One region of the Agromyces atrinae genome, then DNA from elsewhere that is predicted to be linked to it. Evidence: predicted binding sites of a transcription regulator. Region 1 holds the regulator's gene; each other region holds the start of a gene.

Region 1 (2,188 bases):
ACACGCACCTCTGCTACTCGGAGTTCGGCGTGGTCATCGACGCCATTCAGAACCTCGATGCCGACGTCACGAGCATCGAGGCCGCGCGCAGTCGCATGGAGGTCGTCGACGACCTGCAGTCGAGCGGGTTCGACCACGGCATCGGTCCGGGCGTGTACGACATCCACTCGCCGCGCGTCCCGAGCGTCGACGAGGTGCGTTCGCTCCTCGAGAAGGCCGTCGCCGCGATCCCCGAGCGCCAGGTCTGGGTCAACCCCGACTGCGGACTGAAGACGCGCGGATACGACGAGACGGTGGCCTCGCTCCGCAACATCCTCGAGGCCACGCGCGCCGTGCGCGCACAGCTCGCCGACGCGTAGACGCGATCAGCACGACAGAACGCCCCCGGCTCGGTGCCGGGGGCGTTCTCTCGTTCGTGTCGGTCAGACGGCGCGGAGCACGGCGACGACCTTGCCGAGCACGTCGGCCTCGTCGCCGAGGATCGGCTCGAAGGCACTGTTGCGGGGGAGGAGCCACGTGTGGCCGTCGCGCTGCCGGAACACCTTGACGGTCGCTTCTCCGTCGAGCATCGCGGCGACGATCTCGCCGTTCTCCGCCTCTTTCTGCGCGCGCACGACGACCCAGTCGCCGTCGCAGATGGCCGCGTCGATCATCGATTCTCCGACGACCTTGAGCATGAAGAGCTCGCCCTTGCCGACGAGCTGCCGGGGGAGCGGGAACACCTCATCGATCTGCTGCTCGGCGGTGATCGGGATGCCGGCGGCGATGCGACCGACGAGGGGGACCATCGCGGCGTCGCCGATGGGCGTGCTCGAGTAGGAGTCGACGTCGGTCGTCGTGCCCTCGCTCTGAGGCACGTCGATGAGGATCTCGAGCGCGCGCGGGCGGTTGGGGTCACGGCGGAGATAGCCGCTCAGCTCGAGCTGGTTGAGCTGATGGGTGACGCTCGACAGCGATGCGAGCCCGACAGCATCGCCGATCTCGCGCATGCTCGGCGGATAGCCTCGCTGGCTCACCGACCGCTGGATGAACTCGAGGATGGAGAGCTGCTTCGCGCTCAGGCTCTTGCGACGGCGCGTGCGCGCCGGCCGTTCGGCGTCGGTGTCGTTGCTCACTGGTGTGCCCCTCTCCGGGCTCCGCACGTCGTGGGCGGGCCGAGTGTCAGTGGTCCCTGATCGAATGTCACCAGGTACTCGAAACTGTATCGCCGCCGTTCGACCGAGACAAACATCTCTTCGAGTGTGTCGCGATCTCAGAACCGAAATCTTCCGAAGAAGTACTTGAACTTTCGAATAATCGAAGATAGGTTCGGAATACATCTTCGCATGCGGCTCTCCCGGCCGAGGGCCGCATGCGAACACTCAGGAGGTGTGACATGAGCACGGTTATCGCCAGCAGCCCGTTCGTTATCGGTAGTGGTGTCGACGCAGGTCGATCCGTCGCCCCGCGTACCCGTCTGCGTCTCACGCGACGCGGGCGCATCGTGCTCACCTCCCTGGCCGCAGTACCGGTCGTCGCCGTCGCACTCTTCGCGGGGTTGAGCGCTGTTCCCGCGGTGGCCGGCAGTTCCAGCGCCGATGTCTCGTTCCGCTACGTCACGATCGAGCCGGGTCAGTCGCTCTGGTCGTTGGCCGAGTCGCTCGCGCCGACGGTCGACCCGCGCGACGTCATCGCCGAGATCACGAGCCTCAACGGCCTCACGAGCTCGTCGCTCGAACCGGGTCAGCAGATCGCCGTTCCTCTCGGTTACTGATTCGGGCACGGTCGCACAGAGGCGGCCGTCACGCTCGTTAGGCTGATCGGGTGACTTCTCTCGACGACCTCCCGCTGCGCGACAATCTGCGCGGTAAGACCCCGTACGGTGCACCCCAGAAGACGGTGCCCGTCGCGCTCAACGTCAACGAGAACACGCATCCCATCCCCGAGGCTGTCGCCCACGACGTGCTGGGGCGGCTCGCGGCCGCGATCCTCACGCTCAATCGTTACCCCGATCGTGAGTTCACCGAGTTGCGCGAGCAACTCGCCGCCTATCTCGGCCACGGCCTCGTGGCCGATCAGATCTGGGCCGCGAACGGGTCGAACGAGGTGCTCCAGCACATCTTCCAGGCCTTCGGCGGCCCGGGCCGCTCGGTGCTGAGCTTCACGCCGACGTACTCCATGTACCCGCTTCTCGCGGGCGGCACCGACA
Region 2 (2,188 bases), 1.7 Mb from region 1:
GCGCGCGATCGGCGCGACCGCAGGCGGCGTGCGCGTCTGGAGCCTCTACGTGCCGAACGGCCGTGCGCTCGGCGACCCGCATTATGCGTACAAGCTCGACTGGTACCGGGCGCTCACCGACTACACGCGCGCCGAGGTCACCGCGAACCCCGAGCTGCCGTTCGCGCTCGTCGGCGACTTCAACGTCGCGCCGCTCGACGCCGACATGGGCGACCCGAGCTTCGTGCTCGGCGAGTCGACCCACGTGTCGGAGCCCGAGCGCGCGGCGTTCGCCGCCCTCGAAGCGGCTGGCGTCGCGGATGTCGTGCGCCCCCTGGTTCCCGAGGGATACACCTTCTGGGACTACAAGCAGCTGCGCTTCCCCCGCAACGAGGGCATGCGCATCGACTTCGTGCTCGGCTCCCCGGCCTTCGCCGACGCCGTCACCGGGGCGTCCATCCACCGCGAGGAGCGGAAGGGCGATGCGCCGAGCGACCACGTTCCCGTCGTCGTCGACCTCGAGCTCGACGGGGATGACGATGATCGGCCGATGATTTTCTGAGTTGGGTTGCGGCCCCTCTTCCCGAGCTCTCGCCTTCCCTTTCCCTTTCCCCTTCTCCTCCCCTTCCCCTTCCCCTTCCCGTCGGGCAGCCGTGCGCGCGGATGCTGCAGACCGACGCGAACGCCGCGTTTCGCCCGCGACGCGCCGAAGCAGCACTGATTCCGCAGCATCCGTGTACGTGACGGATGTCGATTGAGACCCATCTCCCCCTCAAATCCCCGTGGTTCGGCGAGTTATCCACAGGGGGTCGGCGGGGTCGGTCGGATGTCGGTGGTTCGAACTAGCCTTCTAATGTGATCGAATCGACGGGCGAGGCGGGCGGTGGCCCCGAGGGTGCTGATGGTGCGCTCGATGGCGCCTTGGACAGTGCTTCCGGCGCTCCCGATCATGCGGCTGGCCCGCGGGGCGTGACGATCTCGCAGGCCGAGCTGCTCGACATGGTCATGACCGATGCCGAGCAGTTCGCGTTCGAGACGAACCGCATTGCCGCACGTCGTCTCGCGACGATCGGTCGGGCGATTCGGATGGCGCGGGAGAACCCGAGCATATACGTGCTGCCCGAGTTGCTGTCTCGTGCCGAAGCTCGGGACTGGGCGGTGCGGGCCGCGGCGACCGAGCTGTCGATGCGGTTGCTCATCCCGACAGCGACGGTGTTGAACGAAGCCGCCGAGGCACACACGCTCACGGCACGACTGCCGAAGCTATGGCTCGAGTTCCTCGACGGTGCCACGTCGTACCCGATCGTGCGTGCCGCCGTCGAAGCGATCACCGGGTGGGACGACGACGACGCCGTCGCCCGGTTCGATACCGAGCTCGCCGGAATCGCCGGACGTGTCACCGTCGCATCGTTCCGATCCCGGGCGAAGCGCCTGCGCGACCGCCTCAGCGCCGCAACCCTCGCCGAACGCCACCGGCGTGCGCTCACCGAACGACGGGTCGTGTTCGAGGACGCCCCCGAGGGCATGATGTGGCTCCACGCCCTCATCCCGGCCCTCGACGGAGTCAAGATCCGCACCCGGTTGAACGCGACCGCCAAGCAAGCCTCCCGGGTTACCGGTGAGACCCGCACTCGCGATCAGCTGCGCGCCGACCAGTTCTCCGCCTGGCTCACCGGCGCCGGAACCCCCACTGCCGTGCAGACGCGTGTGCTCGTCACGGTGCCGCTCATCGCGGGACTCCTGGAGAAGCCCGTCCGTGATGCGCGCACCACTCCCACACCGCCACCCACCGCATCAGGTCTGCCCGAGCACCCCTGGCTCGACGTCGCCACGATCGACGGATACGGACCGATCAGCACCGAGACTGCCCGCCAGATCTTCGACACCGCGACCGCGTTCCGTCGCCTCATCGTCGACCCGATCACCGCGGAACCGCTCTACCTCGACCGCACCCAATACCGACCATCACAGGCACAACGCGACTGGCTCACCCTCACCTACCAACGCTGCAGCCGCCCCGGATGCAACAGCTTGGCCGCCACCTCGGATATCGACCACATCCACGACTGGGCTCACGGCGGCAGAACCGACATCGACAACCTGGCACCACTCTGCCCACCCGACCACACGCTCAAACACACCACGTCGCTCGGGCCAGAACAGACACCCGAACCGAGACCCGAACAGGCACCCGAAACGAAGAAGAGCG
Region 3 (2,188 bases), 320 kb from region 1:
GCGGGAACACGGGCATCTTTCGATTATGCCGCCGAGCGGCTAGGGCTGGAGCGGGAGGATGAGTTCGGGACCGTTGCCGCGGAGGGGCGCGACCTCGTGCAGCTCGAGCCCGGAGACGACCTCGTGCGAGGCGTCGACGGCCGCGTCGACGAGATCTTGGTCGCCCTCGGTCTCGGGGTCGAGCCAGGTGTCCCAGTACTCGGGGGGCAGCATGACCGGGGTGCGTGGGTGGATGTCGGCCAGGGCACCGGTCGCGTCGGTCGTCAGGATCGTGGCGGAGAGCACCCAGCGCGCGGGGTCGTCATCGGCCTTCGTCGGATCGCGCCACCACGAGTAGAGTCCGGCGAACGCCAGGACGCCCTCGGGCGGGTGGATGAAGAACGGCGTCTTCGTCTTCTCGACGGTCTGCCACTCGTAGTAGCCCTCGGCGGGGATGAGGGCGCGCTTGGACGCGACGGACGCACGGAAGCTCGCCTTCTCGGTGATGCCCTCGGCGCGCGCGTTGAACGTCGGGTATGGCAGCGTGAGCTCTTTCGCGAAACTCGGCACGAGCGACCATCGTGCCGATTCGAGCCGCCTGACGACGGGGCCGCCCTTGTTCGACTCGAGGACGACGGCGATCGGGTCGGTCGGTGCGATGTTCCACGAGGGATCGGGCAGGGCCTCCCCCGCCTCATCGATGTCGAAGAGAGCGACGAGATCGGGGGCCGTATCGGAGATGACGAAGCGTCCGCACATGCCGACAGGCTATCGGCCCGCACTGACAGGAGCCCGGACGCGGGCCGGTCGACACATCGGTGGAGCGCGACACACCGGGCGGACTTGACGCATTCGAACATGTGTTCGAACATGGAGTATGACCTCGCTCGCCCCCTCGATAGCCGTCGACGACGGTGTCTCACGAGACGGTAGGGCGAGTGTAGGCGCACGCGGTGACACCGTGCGCGAACTCCAGTCCCGCATCCGCGGCATGCAGGCGACGAAGCTCGACTCCCGAGCCGTCCCGACGACGCCGGCGCTCACTCGCGCCCTCGGCGGCAGCATGCGAGAGGGCTCGGTCTACAGCGTCGCGGGATCGACGAGCCTCATCATGAGCTTCCTCGCCGGACCGTCCGAGGCCGGCCGGTGGTGCGCGGTCGTCGGCTTCCCCGACTTCGGCATCGAAGCAGCAACCCGCTTCGGCATCGACCTGGATCGCCTCGTCCTCGTCCCTCGCCCCGGGCGGCATTGGCTCGAGGTCGTTGCGGCTCTCGCCGACGTCATCCCCGTCGTCGCCGTCAAGGCACTCGACCGGGTCACCCCCGGCGAGGCGTCCCGCCTGGCCGCCCGGCTCCGCGAACGGGGCACGACGCTCGTCGTCGACGGGAACTGGCCGCAGACCGAGGCCCGGGTGAGTCTCGGTGAGAGCACGTGGGGCGGGCTCGGCCGGGGCCACGGCCAGCTCGACTCCCGACGGGCGACGGTGCGCGTGGCCGGGCGAGGCGGCTTCGAACGCGCACGCGAGACCGAGCTGTGGCTGCCCGAACGGTCGCGACCGGGGCACCGGCCCTCCGCCGAGCCCGACGACGGTCGGCTGCGCATGATCCCGCTCCCTGAGAGGGCCGCAGGATGACCGCCGACCGAACGATCGTGCTGTGGTGCCCCGACTGGCCCGTCATCGCGGCGATCACCGCAGAGCGCCTCTCCCCCGACGCCCCCGTCGCGCTCATCGAGAAGGGTCTCGTCTTCGCCTCGTCGGCATCCGCTCGGCGTGAGGGCGTCATCCGGGGTCTCCGCGTGCGTGAGGCGCAGTACCGCTGTCCCGACGTCATCGTGCTGCCGTACGACGTCGCGCTCGATGCGCGGGCCTTCGAGCCCGTGCTCCGCGTCGTCGAAGAAGCGGTCCCCGCCGTGCAGGTCGTGCGGCCGGGCGCGCTCGCGATGCGGGCTCGAGGGCCGGCCCGGTACTACGGGGGCGAAGCCGAAGCCGCTCGGGCACTTCTCGCGACCGTTCGCGAGGCCGAGGCGGTCGAGGCCTGCGTCGGTGTCGCCGACGGGCTCCTGGCGGCCGAGCAGGCCGCTCGTGCGGCGATCAGGGTGCCCGGGAGCGATCAGGCGCAGCCCCCTGTCTTCATCGTCGCCGAGGGATCCGCCGCGAGCTTCCTCGCACCCCTGCCCGTCTCCCTCGTGACGACCGCGAGCACGGCGA
Region 4 (2,188 bases), 1.6 Mb from region 1:
CACGGACGGGCTTCTCCAGGAGTCCCGCGATGAGCGGAACCGTGACGAGCACGCGCGTCTGCACCGCGGTAGAGGTTCCGGCGCCGGTGAGCCAGTCGGAAAGCTGGTCGGCACGCAGTTGATCACGAGTGCGGGTCTCGCCCGACGCCCGGGAGGCTTGCTTGGCGGTCGCATTCAAGCGGGCACGGATCTTGGCCCCGTCGAGGGCCGGGATGAGGGCGTGGAGCCACATCATCCCCTCCGGTGCATCCTCGAAGACGACCCGCCGTTCGGTGAGCGCACGCCGGTGGCGTTCGGCGAGGGTCGCAGCACTGAGACGGTCCCGGAGCCGCTTCGCCCGAGACCGGAACGATGCGACGGTGACGCGTCCGGCGATTCCGGCGAGTTCGGTATCGAACCGGGCGACGGCGTCGTGATCGTCCCACCCGGTGATGGCTTCGACGGCGGCACGCACGATCGGGTACGACGTGGCCCCGTCGAGGAACTCGAGCCACAGCTTCGGCAGTCGCGCCGCGAGCGTGTGGGCCTCGGACGCTTCGTTCAACACGGTCGCCGTTGGAATGAGCAACCGCATCGACAGCTCGGTCGCCGCGGCACGCACGGCCCAGTCACGCGCTTCGGCACGCGACATGAGTTCGGGCAAGACGTAGATGTGGGGATTCTCCCTGGCCATCCGAATCGCCCGCCCGATCGAAGCCAGACGACGTGCGGCAATGCGGTTCGTCTCGAACGCGAACTGCTCCGCATCGGTCATGACCATGTCGAGCAGCTCGGCCTGCGAGATCGTCACGCCCCGCGGGCCAGCAGGCTCGAGCGCACCATCAGCACCCTCGGGCATACCGCCCGCCCCACCCGTCGAATCGATCACATTAGAAGACTAGTTCGAACCACTGACATCCGCTCGCCCCGAGGACAAGCCTGGGGATAACTCGCCGCCTGCGCACAAAAACCTCCTCTCATCAGCACCAAAGAGTGACACCGCTTTACCCGGTTATCCACACCCGCCCTACACTCGACCACGTGACCTTCGCCGACAAGCCGACTCTGCACGGAGCATCCGTCACCCTGCGCCCCTTCACTCCGCGCGACATCGAAGCGATGGGGGCGGTGCTCGCCGACCCCGAGGTCATCCGCCTCACGGGCTCGGCGAACTCGACGGCCGACACCCTCGGCACGAGCCCCGAACTCGACCAGAAGGCGCGCGACTGGTACTCCTCGCGCGCGGACCAGACCGACCGCCTCGACCTCGCCGTGATCGATCGCGCGACCGACGAGTGCGTCGGCGAGGTCGTGCTGAACGACTGGTCGTCCGACGACGAGTCGTGCAACTTCCGGGTGCTCATCGGCCCGCGCGGTCGCGGCCGCGGACTCGGCACCGAGGCGACCTCGCTGCTCCTCGACCACGCCTTCTCGACGCTGCCGCTCCACCGCATCGAGCTCGAGGTCTTCGCCTTCAACCCCCGCGCCCGACACGTCTACGAGCGCAGCGGATTCGTCGTCGAGGGCACTCGCCGTGACGCCTTCGTCTTCGACGGCGAGCGCATCGATGCGATCGTCATGTCGATTCTCCGTCCGGAGTGGGAGGCGCGTTCTCACGCCCCGGGCGCGAGCAGCCCGCTCTCGTAGGCGAGGATCACGAGTTGCGCGCGATCGTGCGCGTAGAGCTTCGACATGATGCGGTTGACGTGCGTCTTCGCCGTGTGCGGCGAGATCACGAGGTCGTCGGCGATCTCCTGATTCGACCGCCCGCGCGCGACGAGCAGCAGCACCTCGCGCTCGCGATCGGTGAGCATCGCGAGCTCCGGAGGCGTCGGCAGCGACGACGCCGGCTGCAGGAACTTCGAGATGAGGGCGCGCGTCGCCGTGGGGGAGAGCAGCGCATCGCCCGCGTGCACCGACCGCACGGCACGGGCGATCTCGTCGGGTTCAGCGCCCTTGCCGATGAAGCCGCTCGCCCCGGCTCGGAGCGCCGCGACGAGGTACTCGTCCTCCTCGAACGTCGTGAGGATCAGCACGCGCGTCTCGGACAGGTCGGGATCGGCGCAGATCGCGGCCGTCGCCTCGATGCCGTCGACCTCCGGCATGCGGATGTCCATGAGCACGATGTCGGGCCGCAGCGACGTCGCGAGGGCGATCGCCTCGCGTCCGTTGACGGCCTCACCGACGACCGAGATGCCCGATTCGTGCG

Evidence for each region. Region 1 encodes LexA, which represses DNA repair genes until DNA is damaged. Its sites were predicted from a motif close to TCGAACANNTGTTCGA; they were not measured.
Region 2: a site for LexA is predicted at 817-832, ahead of BJ972_RS12935 (HNH endonuclease signature motif containing protein). Genes of this name have one in related genera too.
Region 3: a site for LexA is predicted at 832-847, ahead of imuA' (DnaE2-dependent mutagenesis accessory factor ImuA'). Genes of this name have one in related genera too.
Region 4: a site for LexA is predicted at 871-886, ahead of BJ972_RS12305 (HNH endonuclease signature motif containing protein). Genes of this name have one in related genera too.

The regions. Positions count from the first base shown of each region.
Region 1 is NZ_JACCBI010000001.1:1,013,510-1,015,697, reverse strand. It holds gene metE (5-methyltetrahydropteroyltriglutamate--homocysteine S-methyltransferase) at 1-359, shown strand, start outside; gene lexA (transcriptional repressor LexA) at 423-1,115, opposite strand; gene BJ972_RS04935 (LysM peptidoglycan-binding domain-containing protein) at 1,376-1,753, shown strand; gene BJ972_RS04930 (histidinol-phosphate transaminase) at 1,804-2,188, shown strand, end outside.
Region 2 is NZ_JACCBI010000001.1:2,762,527-2,764,714, reverse strand. It holds gene BJ972_RS12940 (exodeoxyribonuclease III) at 1-541, shown strand, start outside; gene BJ972_RS12935 (HNH endonuclease signature motif containing protein) at 835-2,188, shown strand, end outside.
Region 3 is NZ_JACCBI010000001.1:689,691-691,878, forward strand. It holds gene BJ972_RS03375 (DnaJ domain-containing protein) at 1-16, opposite strand, end outside; gene BJ972_RS03380 (SOS response-associated peptidase) at 40-738, opposite strand; gene imuA' (DnaE2-dependent mutagenesis accessory factor ImuA') at 941-1,612, shown strand; gene BJ972_RS03390 (DNA polymerase Y family protein) at 1,609-2,188, shown strand, end outside.
Region 4 is NZ_JACCBI010000001.1:2,634,154-2,636,341, forward strand. It holds gene BJ972_RS12305 (HNH endonuclease signature motif containing protein) at 1-868, opposite strand, end outside; gene BJ972_RS12310 (GNAT family N-acetyltransferase) at 1,021-1,626, shown strand; gene BJ972_RS12315 (response regulator) at 1,593-2,188, opposite strand, start outside.